4 regions of the Mesorhizobium sp. M1A.F.Ca.IN.020.03.2.1 genome follow, and region 3 is predicted to be linked to each of the others. Evidence: predicted binding sites of a transcription regulator. Region 3 holds the regulator's gene; each other region holds the start of a gene.
The links. Region 3 encodes PhoB, which activates phosphate uptake and scavenging genes when phosphate is short. Its sites were predicted from a motif close to TGTCATNNANCTGTCAT; they were not measured.
Positions count from the first base shown of each region.

Region 1 (3,439 bases), on a different contig from region 3:
GAGCCAGTCCAAATCTCCCGCGAGCTTCTCCGCCGGGCGCGTCGCCAGCACCAGGTTGCGCGCGATTGCAACCGGGCCCCAGGCGTGCCAGGCCATGCGGTTGAGCGCGCCGCGTCTGAGCACCTTCTCGATGCGCGGGCGCCTGAGATTTTCCCATGTGGTGAGGCTCTGCCGCGGATCGCCGTCGAATTCGGCGACCAGATCGGCGAGCATCGCGGCATCCTCGATCGCCATCGCCGCGCCCTGCGCCGCGAACGGGGTCATGGCGTGCGCCGCGTCTCCGATCAGGGCTACGCCCTTCGGCATCGTCCAGCGACGTTGCTCGACGGTGTGGATCGGAAACGCCGTCCATGGCCCGGCAAGTCCGGCAAGCCTTGCCAGCGCGGGCGACGTACCGCGCATGGCGCTGGCGAGGATGGCGGGGTCCGCATGGCCGGACCAGCCTTCGGCGATGCGATCGCCTCTGGTGAAAGCGGCCAGGTTGAAGGCGCTGCCCTTGCTCACCGGATACGCGACCATATGGAAGCCGGGATGGAGGAAGGCGGTGATGCAGTCGCCGGCGGCGATTGCTGCAAAAGCCTGGCCGGCGGCGCTTGTCGATGCGACCGTTGCGCGCCAGGCCAGCTCGCCCGAGAAGCGGTTCTTCCCGAAAGCCGGCTCTCGACCCGCAAGCAGCCTGCGAACCGACGACCAGACGCCGTCGGCGCCGATCAGCAGGCCGCCGGCGGCCTCGATGTTGCCGCTATCCGTTTCGGCGGTGACGGTGATGTTTTGCGGCTGAACGGCAACGTCCGTCACCCGCGCGCCGGTGAGGAGTTGGATCTCGGGATGCTCCGCCATCCGCGCCGTCAGCGCCGTCTGCAGGTCGGCGCGGTGTGCCACCAGATAGGGCGCGCCCCAGCGCTCTTCGCCGGCCTGGCCGAGCGGCACGCGCGCCAGTTCGCGCAAGGTGGCAGCGTCCTTCAGCACCACCGCTTCCGGGCGGATCGCGTTCAACCGCAACCGGTCGAGCGCGCCGAGCCGGCTGAGCATACAGGTGGCGTTGGGGGAAAGCTGGATGCCGGCGCCCACCGCTTCGAGCTGGCTGGCCTGTTCCAGCACCGTGACGGCTTGGCCGTGTTCGGCAAAGGCAAGAGCTGCCGTCAGTCCGGCGATTCCGGCCCCGGCGATGACGACCTGCCGGGACCGCGCCTCCTCCATGGTCTAGCGGTCACCCAGATCCGCGATCAGGCGGCCTGGTCGATATAGAGGCAGCCGGCAGGCTCGGTTTCCGTCGCCTTCAGCTTCGGCGAATAGCGGTAGAGCGTCGAGCAGTAAGGGCAGACCTTTTCATTGTCGTCACCCATGTCGAGGAATACATGCGGATGGTCGAAAGGCGGATTGGCGCCGGTGCACATGAATTCCTTGACGCCGATATCGATCGCCGGATGGCCCGCGTCGTTCTGGAAATGGGGAATGGTACCGCCTGCCATCGTCGTCTCCTTCAGTTCGGCCCGTTTGCATCTGGATCATAACCGGCCGGTTTGCAAGATCGATGAAATGAAACTGTCGCAAAAGCCTGGCAGAGGATAAGTTGAGCCGGTTAAGCGCATGAGGCCGGAAACGAAGCGATTCCGTGACATCATGCGTCATAAAAGCGTGTTAGAGCGTGCATAGCGCGTCCGGCGGCGTATGGCGCTCAAAGAATGACGTTGTGGCCAAGAGCAGGAACAATGAACGAACTGAAGCCGGTGCAGAGCGAGTTCATCACCGTCGAGGCGGCGAGCCCGGACGGCGGCAATCCAGACCGTTTCGTCAACCGCGAGTTTTCCTGGCTGCAGTTCAACCGCCGGGTGCTCGAGGAATCGCTGAACGAGCATCACCCGCTGCTCGAGCGCGTCCGCTTCCTGTCGATCTCGGCCGCAAACCTCGACGAGTTCTTCATGGTGCGCGTCGCCGGCCTCGCCGGTCAGGTGCGCGAGGGCATCGCGTTGAAGAGTCCGGACGGCCGCACGCCTGAGCAGCAGTTGGAGCAATTGCTGCGCGAGGTCGAGCGCCTGCAGGAAGACCAGCAGAAGAGCCTGTCGGTCCTGATGGAGCTGCTCAACAAAGAAGGCATCGAAAGCATCCCCCGCGACGGCCTGACCAAGGACGAGAAGGCCTGGCTGGAGGAGCATTTCCAGGGTCAGGTTTTCCCGGTGCTGACGCCGCTGTCGATCGACCCGGCGCACCCGTTTCCGTTCATCCCCAATCTCGGTTTCTCAATGGCGCTGCAGCTGCGCCACCGCAAGAACGGCGAGGAGATGAGCGCGCTCTTGCGCTTGCCGGTGGCGCTGCGGCGGTTCATCCGTCTGCCCGACCGCAAGCATCATGTCCGCTTCATCCCGCTGGAAGAAGCGGTCGGCCTCTATATCGGCAAGCTCTTCCCTGGATATGAGGTCAAGGGCTCGGGCACGTTCCGCATCATCCGCGACAGCGATATCGAGGTGGAGGAGGAATCGGAAGACCTCGTTCGCCTGTTCGAGACGGCGCTGAAGCGCCGCCGCCGCGGCTCCGTCATCCGCATCGAATTCGACACGCTGATGCCGGCCGAGTTGCGCGACTTCGTCGCCGGCGAGCTCGGAGTATCGTCGAGCCGCATCAGCGTGCTCACCGGGCCGCTGGCGCTCAACCAGATCTCCGAGATCGTCGCCATCCCGCGCGACGACCTCAAATTCACGCCCTATAACCCGCGCTTTCCCGAGCGCATCCGCGAGCATGGTGGCGACTGCCTGGCCGCCATCCGCGAGAAGGACATCATCGTCCACCACCCCTACGAATCCTTCGACGTCGTGGTGCAGTTCCTGCGCCAGGCGGCGGCCGATCCGGAAGTCGTCGCCATCAAGCAGACGCTCTACCGCACCTCGAACGACAGCCCGATCGTGCGGGCGTTGATCGACGCGGCGGAGGCCGGCAAGTCGGTGACGGCGCTCGTCGAGCTCAAGGCGCGCTTCGATGAAGAGGCCAATATCCGCTGGGCGCGCGACCTCGAGCGCGCCGGCGTCCAGGTCGTGTTCGGCTTCCTGGAGTTGAAGACCCACGCCAAGATGTCGCTGGTGGTCCGCCGCGAGGACGGCCGGCTGCGCAATTACGTACATCTCGGCACCGGCAACTACCATCCGGTCACCGCCCGCATCTACACCGACCTGTCCTTCTTCACCACCGACCCGACGATCGCGCGCGATGTCGCGCAGATCTTCAACTTCATCACCGGCTACGCCGAGCCTGCCGAGGAGATGCGTCTTGCGGTGTCGCCGTTCACGCTGCGCGACCGCATCCTGAGGCACATCGCCGAGGAGATCGCCCATGCGCTCGAGGGCAGGCCGGCCCGTATCTGGATGAAGATGAACGCGCTCGTCGATCCGACCGTCATCGACGCTCTCTATGACGCCAGCCGCGCCGGCGTCGAGATAGATCTCGT
Region 1 is NZ_RZSV01000059.1:1,065-4,503, reverse strand. Features, by position in the region: gene EOA79_RS12270 (FAD-dependent monooxygenase) at 1-1,200, opposite strand, end outside; gene EOA79_RS12265 (zinc-finger domain-containing protein) at 1,227-1,472, opposite strand; gene EOA79_RS12260 (RNA degradosome polyphosphate kinase) at 1,713-3,439, shown strand, end outside.
Region 1: a site for PhoB is predicted at 1,536-1,552, ahead of EOA79_RS12260 (RNA degradosome polyphosphate kinase). Genes of this name have one in related genera too.

Region 2 (3,439 bases), on a different contig from region 3:
GTAAACCAGGTAATCGCAACTAGTTTGCGGCGAGACTGTTCCCCGACAGGCCGGGCAGGGTAACCTGATAGACCAGGAAGGTGGTGTCGACATCGGCGCCATCCTCGGCCTTGTACGGGGCACCAACCTGGAAGCCGTCCTGGGTGAGAAAGTCGTTGTCGTTGGCGACGAACAGGAAATAGTCGTCAGGCAGCTTCGGGTCCAGCACGCTCACCAGCGACATCGCCTCCCACTTCTCCGAGAGGTTGTTCCTGTCGTTCGGCGCGCCGTTGTGCAGGCCGAAACGGCCGAGTTCGCCCTTGTCGTTGATGTCGATGAACGAGGTGAGCTTGGCCGGCGTCACCGACGGATCGAGCACGCCTTTCGGCGCAACCGGCTTGTCGGCGGCGTCGAATGGGCCGTTGGCGATATCGGTGGCCGCGGACAGGTCGACGATCTCGATCTTGCGGTAAACCGACTCGGCGTCCTTCAGCCCCTGGCCGTTGCCGCTGTCGCGTGCCAGCATCAAAAAGCTCTTGTCGGACAGCGCCACGATCTCGCTCTGCGCGGCCACTTTGATCTTGCCCTTGGCGTCCTTGAACACCGGCAGCGGTACGACATATTCGTGCGCCAGCTTGAGGTGGGCGAGGTCGGAGGCGTCATAGACCAGCGCGCGGGTGTTCCGGCGGGTCGAGCCGGAATCGCCGCCATCCTGGCGCGGCGCCGACTGCAGCACGGCGATCAGGAACTTGCCGTCCGGCGTCATCGACATGCCTTCGAGGCCTTGATTGTTCTGGCGGCCGGTCTCGGGATCCTTGGGATCCGGCTCGGCGGCACCCGGGCCAGGATTGTCGGAAGCGAAGTTCGGCTTGCCATGGCGTATCGGCACCAGGGCCGCCGGCGGCTGCGTCGCCGACATCAGGCGGCCGTCGGCCGAAAAGCGATAGATGTTGGGGCCATATTCGTCGGAAATGAACATGGTGCCGTCGGGCAGGCGCACGACCGCCTCGTCGTCGAGCGAAAGCTTGCCATTGTCGGCCTGCGGCAGGATCGGCATGTCGCCGGCAGCGGGGCGCACGCCGTTGAGCGGGTCGAGGCCGGTGGCGTCGGCGCCCTTGTCGTCGGTCAGGAGCATGGTGTCGACGAGCGTTGCCTTGACGCCCGACTGTTCCTGGCCGGCGGCGGGCGCCGCGCCCGGAGGGGTCGGGGTCAGCTCGATTGCAATGGTGTTCAAGCGGGGCCGGTAGTCGGTGGTGCCGGCGACGTTGTAGCCGCGGTCCGGCAGCAGCCAGAGCGAGCCTTTGTAGCCGGCGCCGTCACGCGCCCAGCTCTTGGCGTCGATTGCCATGCCGGAGCCCGAACCAAAGGTCTCGCCGAATTTGTCCTTCTGGCTGGCGGGGATGCGGCCAACGCCGACCAGCCCCTTGTTGACATAGCCAACACCCTCGGCGAGCGCAGGGCTCAGCACGGTGAACAGGGCGATTGCCGCGCCAAGCGCGACGGTTCGGTTGAGGTGCTTCATGATGTCCCCATGTGACGAGCAGAGCCGGAATGGCGTCACATCGGGTCTAGGACGCGAACATCATACTTGCGTGACAGGAGTGGGGCTCCTTCCTTCTCCCCATGTGGGAGAAGGTGGATCGGCGCGCAGCGCCGAGACGGATGAGGGGTGTTCCAGCGGAGCGAGACGTTGGCTTTCCCTGGAGCACCCCTCATCCGTCGCCTTCGGCGACACCTTCTCCCGCAAGGGGAGAAGGAGAGGGTGCTCAATCGCTCTCGCGCGCGACGAGCTCCAGCGGCCAGACTTCGCGGATCGTGCGTGGCCCCTCCGGACCGGCATGGGCCGGGAGTGACGCCAGCAGCATCTCGGCCAGCCGCCGGCCCATCGGCTCCAGCGCCGGACGGAAGGCGGTCAGCGTCGGCGAGAAGTAGCGGCAGAGCGGCGTGTCGACGATGACGATCACCGCGATGTCGTGGCCGGGCCTGATGCCCATCTCGGCCAGTGCCTTGCAGCCGCCGAGCGCCATCGCGTCATTGTTGAAGATGATGGCTGTCGGCCGGTCCTTGGAGAGCATGACACGCGGCGTCACCTGGTAGCCGCCGGTCTCGTTGATGAAGCCGTCGGCGATCAGGCCGGGGTCGACTTCGATGCCGTGCCGCTTCAGAGCCTTGCGGTAGCCGTCGAGGAACAGGTAGCCGAAGTTGAGATCAAGCGAAGGGCGGATGGCAGCTATGCGGCGGTGGCCGCGCGCAACCAGCCGGTCGACGGCTTCATCACCCGCCCTCTCGAAATCGATATCGAGCGAAGGATAGGTGTCGCCGCCGGATTGACTTCGGCCAAGCGTGGCGAAGGGAAAGCCGGCCTTGCTCAGATAGTCGATCCGATCGTCTTCCCGCCGTGTATTGGCCAACACGACCGCGTCGGCCCGGCGCGTCTCAACCACGCGGCGCAGCCGCTCCTGCTGATACTGGCCGGGCTCGCCCATGACGACCATCAGATCCAACTCATGCTCGGCGAGCCGCGCCTGCAGGCCGGTCAGGAACGGAATGAAGAACGGCTCGCCATATTGCTGGTCGCCGGGATGCGGTTGCAGCATGAAGGCGATCGAGCGGGTGGCGCCCTGGCGCAGGCTGCGGCCCGACTGGTTGGGCGAATAGTTCAGCTTCCTGGCCGCCTCGAGCACGCGCTGGCGCGTCTCCGCATTGACGTCGGCGCGGCCGTTCAGCGCGCGCGACACGGTGCCGATCGAAATGTTCAGGTGACGCGCGAGATCGTGGATGCTGGACGCCAAGGTAGGTTCTCCCCCTGACCTCGCTAGCACCGGCCGTCCTTCAGGCCAAGCAGTGCATGTCGATTTTCGCGAGCAGGTGATTGACATTCTACGCCATCGGGTGTGTTCTCGTAAACGTTTACGGAAAAACGTTTACGGTGAAGCCGGAAATGCCGTGACACTCGGCCTGGAGGGGCCGAGCGGAGGAGGAGCGCTGGATGATGAAGGTCGTCCTGGTCGGGTGCGGAGCCATGAGCAGGCAGTGGCTCGATGCCGCGAGGCAGATCGACGGGCTTGCCATTGCCGGCCTTGTCGATCTCGATGCCGATCGGGCGCAGGCGAGGGCGCGCGAGTACGAGCTCCCCAATGCCGTCATCGGCACCAGCCTCGATGCCGTTCTCGATCAGACCCGGCCCGATGCCGTGTTCGATGTCGTGGTTCCTGCTGCGCGGCGCCAGGTCGCGCTTTCGGCCTTTGCCCATAACTGCCATCTGCTCACCGAAAAGCCGCTTGCCGACAGCCCAGAAAATGCGCGCGCCATCATCGAAGCGGCGCGCCGCGCGGGGCGGGTCCATGCCGTGGTTCAGAACCGGCGCTATGTCGCCAATGTCAGGCGGATCCGGCGGTTCCTCGATTCCGGCGCCATCGGCAAGCCGACCAGCATCCATGCCGACTTCTTCGTCGCGCCG
Region 2 is NZ_RZSV01000219.1:2,481-5,919, reverse strand. Features, by position in the region: gene EOA79_RS25755 (esterase-like activity of phytase family protein) at 20-1,501, opposite strand; gene EOA79_RS25745 (LacI family DNA-binding transcriptional regulator) at 1,746-2,771, opposite strand; gene EOA79_RS25740 (Gfo/Idh/MocA family oxidoreductase) at 2,969-3,439, shown strand, end outside.
Region 2: a site for PhoB is predicted at 1,561-1,577, ahead of EOA79_RS25755 (esterase-like activity of phytase family protein). Genes of this name have one in related genera too.

Region 3 (3,439 bases):
GAAGGCCAAGATCGAAGTCAAGAACCTCAACTTCTACTATGGCCAGTCGAAGGCGCTGAAGGACATCAACCTGTCGCTGCCCGAGCGCAGCGTCACCGCCTTCATCGGACCTTCGGGCTGCGGAAAGTCGACGCTGCTGCGCGTGCTCAACCGCATCTACGAGCTCTACCCGAAGCAGAGCGCCGAAGGCCAGGTGCTGCTCGACGGCAAGAACATCCTCGACCGTTCGCAGGACCTCAACCTGCTCAGGACCAAGATCGGCATGGTGTTCCAGAAGCCGACGCCGTTCCCGATGTCGATCTACGAGAACATCGCCTTCGGCGTCAGGCTGTATGAGAAGATAAGCAAGGCCGAGATGGACAATCGCGTCGAACAGGCGCTGAAGCGCGCCGCGCTGTGGAACGAGGTCAGGGACAAGCTCAACGCCAGTGGCCAGAGCCTTTCGGGCGGCCAGCAGCAGCGGCTCTGCATCGCCCGCACCGTGGCGGTGAAGCCGGAGGTCATCCTGCTCGACGAGCCGGCATCGGCACTCGATCCGCTCTCGACCGCCAAGATCGAGGAGCTGATCGACGAGCTGCAGGCCGACTACACGATCGTGATCGTCACCCACAACATGCAGCAGGCGGCGCGCGTGTCGCGGCAGACGGCGTTCATGTATCTCGGCGAGCTGATCGAATTCGACCGGACCGAGAAGATCTTCACCTCGCCCCGCGAGAAGCGCACGCAGGACTACATCACCGGCCGCTTCGGCTGAGTTCATACGAGGACATAACCATGGCCCATACGGTCGCTTCCTTCGACGAGGATCTGAGGCAGATCAGCCAGCTTATCCGCGACATGGGCGATCTTGCCGGCTCGATGGTCGGCGCGTCGACCAAGGCTCTGCTGAATTCCGACAACGCGCTGGCGCAGCGCGTGGTCTCCGACGATGCCATCATGGACGCGCGCCAACGCGAGCTCGACGATCGCGCCATCACGCTGATTGCCAAACGCCAGCCGATGGCCGACGACCTGCGCAGCGTCGTTGGCGCCATCCGCATGGCCGGCGATCTCGAGCGCATTGGCGACCTTGCCAAGAACATCGCTAAGCGCGTCGGCTCGGTCGGCGTCAGCGCCGCGCCGCGCGACCTTTCGCACTCCATCGATTCGATGGCGCAGCTGGTGCTGATCCAGGTGCAGGGCGTGATCGAGGAATACGCGGCCGGCGACGCCACGGCGCTCGCCAAGCTCCGCAACGACGACGAGCGCATCGACGTCAAATACACCGCCGTCTTCCGCGAGCTCCTGACCTACATGATGGAGGATCCGCGCAACATCACGGCTTGCACGCATCTGTTGTTCTGCGCCAAGAATCTGGAGCGCATCGGCGACCACGTCACCAACATCGCCGAGAACGCCTACTATGTGCTGACCGGCACGCAATTGCCCGCGAATCGTCCTAAGCAGGACGAGACGACGATGTCGGCGCCGGCGGCCTGACAGCGAAGGTGCCTGCTATATGATCGCGCCACGCATCATGGTGGTGGAGGACGAGGAACCGCTGGGGGTGCTGCTCCGCTACAACCTCGAATCCGAGGGCTATCAGGTCGAGGTGGTGACCCGCGGCGACGAGGCCGAGATCCGCCTGCAGGAGAATGTGCCCGACCTTCTGGTGCTCGACTGGATGGTGCCGGCGGTGTCCGGCATCGAGCTTTGCCGGCGCCTCAGGATGCGGCCCGAGACCGAACGCCTGCCGATCATCATGCTGACCGCGCGCGGCGAGGAAAGCGACCGGGTGCGCGGCCTCTCGACCGGCGCCGACGACTATCTGGTCAAGCCGTTCTCGACGCCGGAATTCATGGCCAGGGTCAAGGCGCTGCTGCGCCGCGCCAAGCCCGAGGTGCTGTCCAGCGTGCTCAAGGTCGGCGACATCGTCCTCGACCGCGAATCGCATCGCGTCTACCGCAAGAAGAGCGAGATCCGGCTCGGCCCGACCGAGTTCAGGCTGCTTGAATTCATGATGCGGCATCCCGGCCGGGTGTTCTCGCGCAGCCAGCTGCTCGACAATGTCTGGGGCGAGACGATCTATATCGACGAGCGCACCGTGGACGTGCATGTCGGCCGCCTGCGCAAGGCGGTCAACAACGGCCGCATGCCGGACGTCATACGTACCATCCGTGGGGCGGGCTACGCGATCAGGGAAGATTAGATCCAGGGCACCGAAGGTCTGACGGGTTCTATCTGAGCTGGCGGGTTATCGAGACGCTGGTGCTTCGCCGTCCACGGGCGGAGCACGAAGCGTCGCGACGCGGCGCAGACCCGACGATCCACGCGACTTCCACGCGCCGCGGCGGTGCAGAAATTCTGCTCCGCTCATCCGACGATTGAGGTAATGGCATGGATTCCAGGGTCTCCGCGACGGAGCTTCGCTCCTGCTCCGCCCTGGAATGACGAAGCTGCGGGGCCTTCGCTAATCTCCGGCGTCTGCAGGACGCACAGAAGCCAACGATCGCTATCGAAGCTGCTCAGGCCACGTTCTTGCCCGCTCTTGCCTGCACGCCCGGGGCGAAAATCTCCTGGTCGACGAAGGTCAGCGCGCGCACGGCGCAGCCTTCGCGGATCAGCGGCAATTCGTTCGGCTCGGTATCGAAGGAGATCGACTTCGAATGCTGGCCTCCGGCGGTCTGGCCGATCGCCTCGCGCAGCGCCGGCTCGATCAGGTCAAAGGCGGCGGCGCTGACGCCGACCATGGCGACCGGCGCCGGGTCGATCAGCGCGAACAGGCTGCCAAGGCCGAAGCCCAGCGCCTCCCCGGCCCGGCGATAGGCCTCGCGCTCTGGGCCATCCGTCTCGCGCGCCTTGGCGGCGAGCGCCCGCATGTCGGCGTCGCCGACATCGACCGGCTCGGCGTCCTCGCTCATCTTCATGGCGCTGCGCCAGATGGCGTAGTTGCCGGCATAGGCCTCGACGCAGCCGCGGCGTCCGCAACGGCAAAGCGCGCCGCCCGGACGATGGATCATGTGGCCGAACTCGCCGCCGGAAGAATGCGTGCCGGTGAACAGCTCGCCCTTCAGCACCAGGCCCATGCCGATGCCGTGCGAGAGCAGGATGGCGATGAAATTGTCGCGATAGCGGTCGGGATCGCGCCACTGCAGCGCCACCGCCATCATGTTGCAGTCGTTTTCCATGGTGGCCGGAATGCCGAATTCCTTTTCCAGGATGTCGGCGAAGGGAATGTCGGTCAGCGGCGTGATCGGCGACCATAGCATGGCGCGGGCATGGGAATCGGTGATGCCCTGGATGCCCATGGCGATGCGGGCGACGCTGCCGACGTCGAGGTCCGGATCGTCCAACCGGCGCCGCACGATCGCCAAGCATTCGCCGATCAGCTCGTTGCGCGGCATGGTGAGGGTATCGAGGCGGCGCTGCTCCTCGGCGATGACCTGGCCCGCATAATCGA
Region 3 is NZ_RZSV01000070.1:9,589-13,027, reverse strand. Features, by position in the region: gene pstB (phosphate ABC transporter ATP-binding protein PstB) at 1-754, shown strand, start outside; gene phoU (phosphate signaling complex protein PhoU) at 775-1,479, shown strand; gene phoB (phosphate regulon transcriptional regulator PhoB) at 1,499-2,188, shown strand; gene EOA79_RS13825 (ROK family transcriptional regulator) at 2,505-3,439, opposite strand, start outside.

Region 4 (3,439 bases), on a different contig from region 3:
GCGCCGCAGGCTCTCTTTCGCCAGCGGCTTGCGCGCCGGCTGGAGCAGGCACGGCTCTCCAGCAAAACGGTCCGTGATCGGGTCAACTACTACAACCGGCTCGACCATAGCTTCGTGCCGAGCGCGGCGGCCGTGCCGGCCAGTCAAATACCCAAGTTCGGGAGCATGTACTATTACGACCTGAAGGAGTTCGCCCGCTACTTCGATCGCCACCTGCTCATCGATCTCGAGTTTGGCGACGTCGTCGACGTTCCGGCGGTGCCGTCAATCGTCAAGGACCGGCCGATCCGTAACGACAACGGCAACGCCGTGATCATGAAGCTCGACAAGTTCCGCCATTTCAACATGCCAAAGGACAATCTGTCCTTCGCCGACAAGCGCCCGATGGCGGTCTGGCGCGGTCATTTCAACAATCCGATCCGCAAACGGTTCGTCGATGCCGTGCGCGACCTGCCGTCTTGCGATGCCGGCTCGCCCAAGCCAAGCGCCCCGGAGAACTATCGCAAGCCGTATCTCACGATCGCGCACCAGCGGCAGTTCCGCTACATCGTCTCGCTCGAAGGCAATGACGTGGCGACGAACCTCAAGTGGATCATGAGCTCGAATTCGCTCTGCCTGATGCCGCCGCCGACCTACGAAACCTGGTTCGCCGAGGCTGAGCTCGAGGCCGATGTCCACTACGTGCCTCTGGCGTCGGATTTTTCGGACGTCGCCGACAAGATCGCCTATTTCGAAAAGCACCCGGCGGAAGCCCAACGCATCATAACGGCGGCCAACGCCTATTGCCGCCGGTTCAGCAACGAAAAGGACGAGCGGGCGGTATCGCTGCTCGTCCTCTACAAATATTTCGTGCTAAGCGGCCAGATCGAACCCGACCCGGAGGTCTGGCGTTTTATCGCCGGCTGACCTCCGCGCGTTTTCGGGCGCGGAGCACGGCGCGGATTCTCAGATATCGCTGCGGTCGAGCACCAGGTCGGCGGGGCCGAACCGGTTCTTGGCGGTGAGCTGCTGGTGCCAGTAGGGATAAAGCGCCGGCGGCCGGCTGACGTCGTCGAGGCGCAGGCGCTCGTCCAGGGACAGCATCAGGCTGGCCGCCGCGAGGTTGTCCTTGAGCTGGGCTTCGTTGCGGGCGCCGATCACCAGCGAAGAAACGGCCGGGCGGCCGAGCAGCCAGGCAAGCGCCACCTGTGCCGCCGAAACGCCGCGCGCCTTGCCGATTTCGACCAGAACGTCGACGATCCGCCACAACCTGTCCTCGTCCCGGATCGGCGGTTCGGACCAGCCGCCAAGCTGGCGGGCCGTCGGGCTGTCGCGACGGTATTTGCCCGACAGCAGGCCGCCGGCCAGCGGGCTCCACACCAGCACGCCAAGACCCTGGTCGACCGAGATCGGCAGCAACTCGTACTCCGCCTCGCGCGCTTCCAGCGTGTAGTGGATCTGCTGCGTGACGAAGCGCGGCTGATGATGGCTGTCGCTGATCGAGAGGGCCTTCATCACCTGCCAGCCCGAATAATTGGAACAGCCGACATAACGGATCTTGCCCTGGCTGACCAAAGTGTCGAGCGCAGCGATCGTTTCCTCCAGCGGCGTGACCCCATCCCACTCATGCAGGAAATAGATGTCGATGACGTCGGTCTTGAGCCGCTTCAGGCTCCGCTCGCATTCCCGGATCAGGTGATGGCGCGACAGGCCTTCGTCGTTGGGGCCGTTTCCGATCCGCATGCGCGCCTTGGAGGCGATGAGCACATCGTTCTTGCGCTTGCCGCCGAGCGCCTCGCCGACGATCTCCTCCGACAGGCCGTTCGAATACACGTTGGCGGTGTCGATGAGATTGATGCCGGCATCGATGCAGGTATCGATGATGCGGCTCGCCTCCGAGAGATCGGATTTGCCGACGGCGGCGAACGGGCCCGTCCCGCCGAAGGTCATCGTGCCAAGGGTCAATGTCGAAACCTTCAGGCCGGAACGGCCAAGCGTGCGGTATTCCATGTCAGGTCCTTGCGATTTGTTTTGAAGAGGCGCGCCGTCGCGGGCGCCGGAAGAGGCGAGGGTATTTGTAGGACAATTCGGGCGGCTTGTCGCCCCGCCATCGATACGGGCCGATCACATATCGGCTGGTCCAGCGTTGCCGGCTCCTGCTCGCAATAAAACCGTCATTGCGCGTCTGTATCTCAGTCGGCTTACGGAGTTGTGTTTCCGGCCTCGGCCGGAGCGCGTCCGAGGCGAAAGTGGCTGACAGGCAGGAGCTGCGCAATGAACGAGGTCAAGACGAATTCCGGAGCCAAGGACTGGCTGGAAGCCGAACTCGAGGACACGCTCGACGAGGACTATGAGCTGGAGATTTCCGAACCCGCGCTCTCGCTCGAGATCGCCAGGATCTACAAGAAGTCGCATCCGCCCTCCATCGAGCGAACGACCTATTTCCGCGAGCTGCTGCGGCTGCAGTCGGAGCTCATCAAGCTGCAGTCCTGGGTTGCCTACCACAAGAAGAAGCTGGTGGTGATCTTCGAGGGACGCGACTCGGCCGGCAAGGGCGGCGTCATCAAGCGCATCACCCAGCGCCTCAACCCGCGCATCTGCCGCGTCGTCGCGCTGCCTGCGCCGACCGAGCGTGAAAGATCGCAATGGTATTTCCAGCGCTACGTGCCGCATCTGCCGGCGGGCGGCGAGATCGTGCTGTTCGACCGCTCCTGGTACAACCGATCGGGCGTCGAGCGGGTGATGGGCTTTGCCAATGCGGATCAGGTCGAAGAGTTTTTCCGCGACGTGCCGGAATTCGAACGCATGCTGGTGCGCTCCGGCATCACGCTGGTGAAATACTGGTTCTCGATTACCGACGAGGAGCAGCAGATGCGCTTTTTGATGCGCATCCACGATCCGATGAAGCAGTGGAAGCTGTCGCCGATGGACCTGCAGTCGCGCGTGCGCTGGGAACAATACACCAAAGCCAAGGAAGAGACCTTCGCCCGTACCAACATCAAGGAAGCGCCGTGGTTCATTGTCGAAGGCAACGACAAGAAGCGGGCCCGACTGAACTGCATCGATCACCTGCTGCAGCAAATGCCTTACGAAGACGTGCCGCATGAGGAGATCACGCTGCCGGAGCGCGTCTTCAACCCGTCCTACGAGCGGCAGGTGCTGCCGCGCGAGCTTTATGTGCCGTCGAAGTATTGAGCACTTCCCCATCTCCCACAGGGGGAGAAGGGGGAGCCGAGCTTACGCCCGCCCGATCATCACATGCGTCGCGTCGGCGGTCGCGACCTGGCTGGTGCAGCGGTAGCCGAGCTTCGGCATGTCCAGCCCGGCGAAAAGATGCTCGCCGGAGCCGAGCAGGATCGGCGAGACCGCGAGATGCATCTCGCCGATCAGGCTTTCCTTCAGATATTGCCGGATCGTGGCGACCCCGCCGCCGAGCCGCACATCCTTGTCCTTGGCGGCC
Region 4 is NZ_RZSV01000004.1:63,548-66,986, forward strand. Features, by position in the region: gene EOA79_RS01640 (glycosyl transferase family 90) at 1-906, shown strand, start outside; gene EOA79_RS01645 (aldo/keto reductase) at 946-1,989, opposite strand; gene ppk2 (polyphosphate kinase 2) at 2,254-3,174, shown strand; gene EOA79_RS01655 (dihydrofolate reductase family protein) at 3,217-3,439, opposite strand, start outside.
Region 4: a site for PhoB is predicted at 2,141-2,157, ahead of ppk2 (polyphosphate kinase 2). Genes of this name have one in related genera too.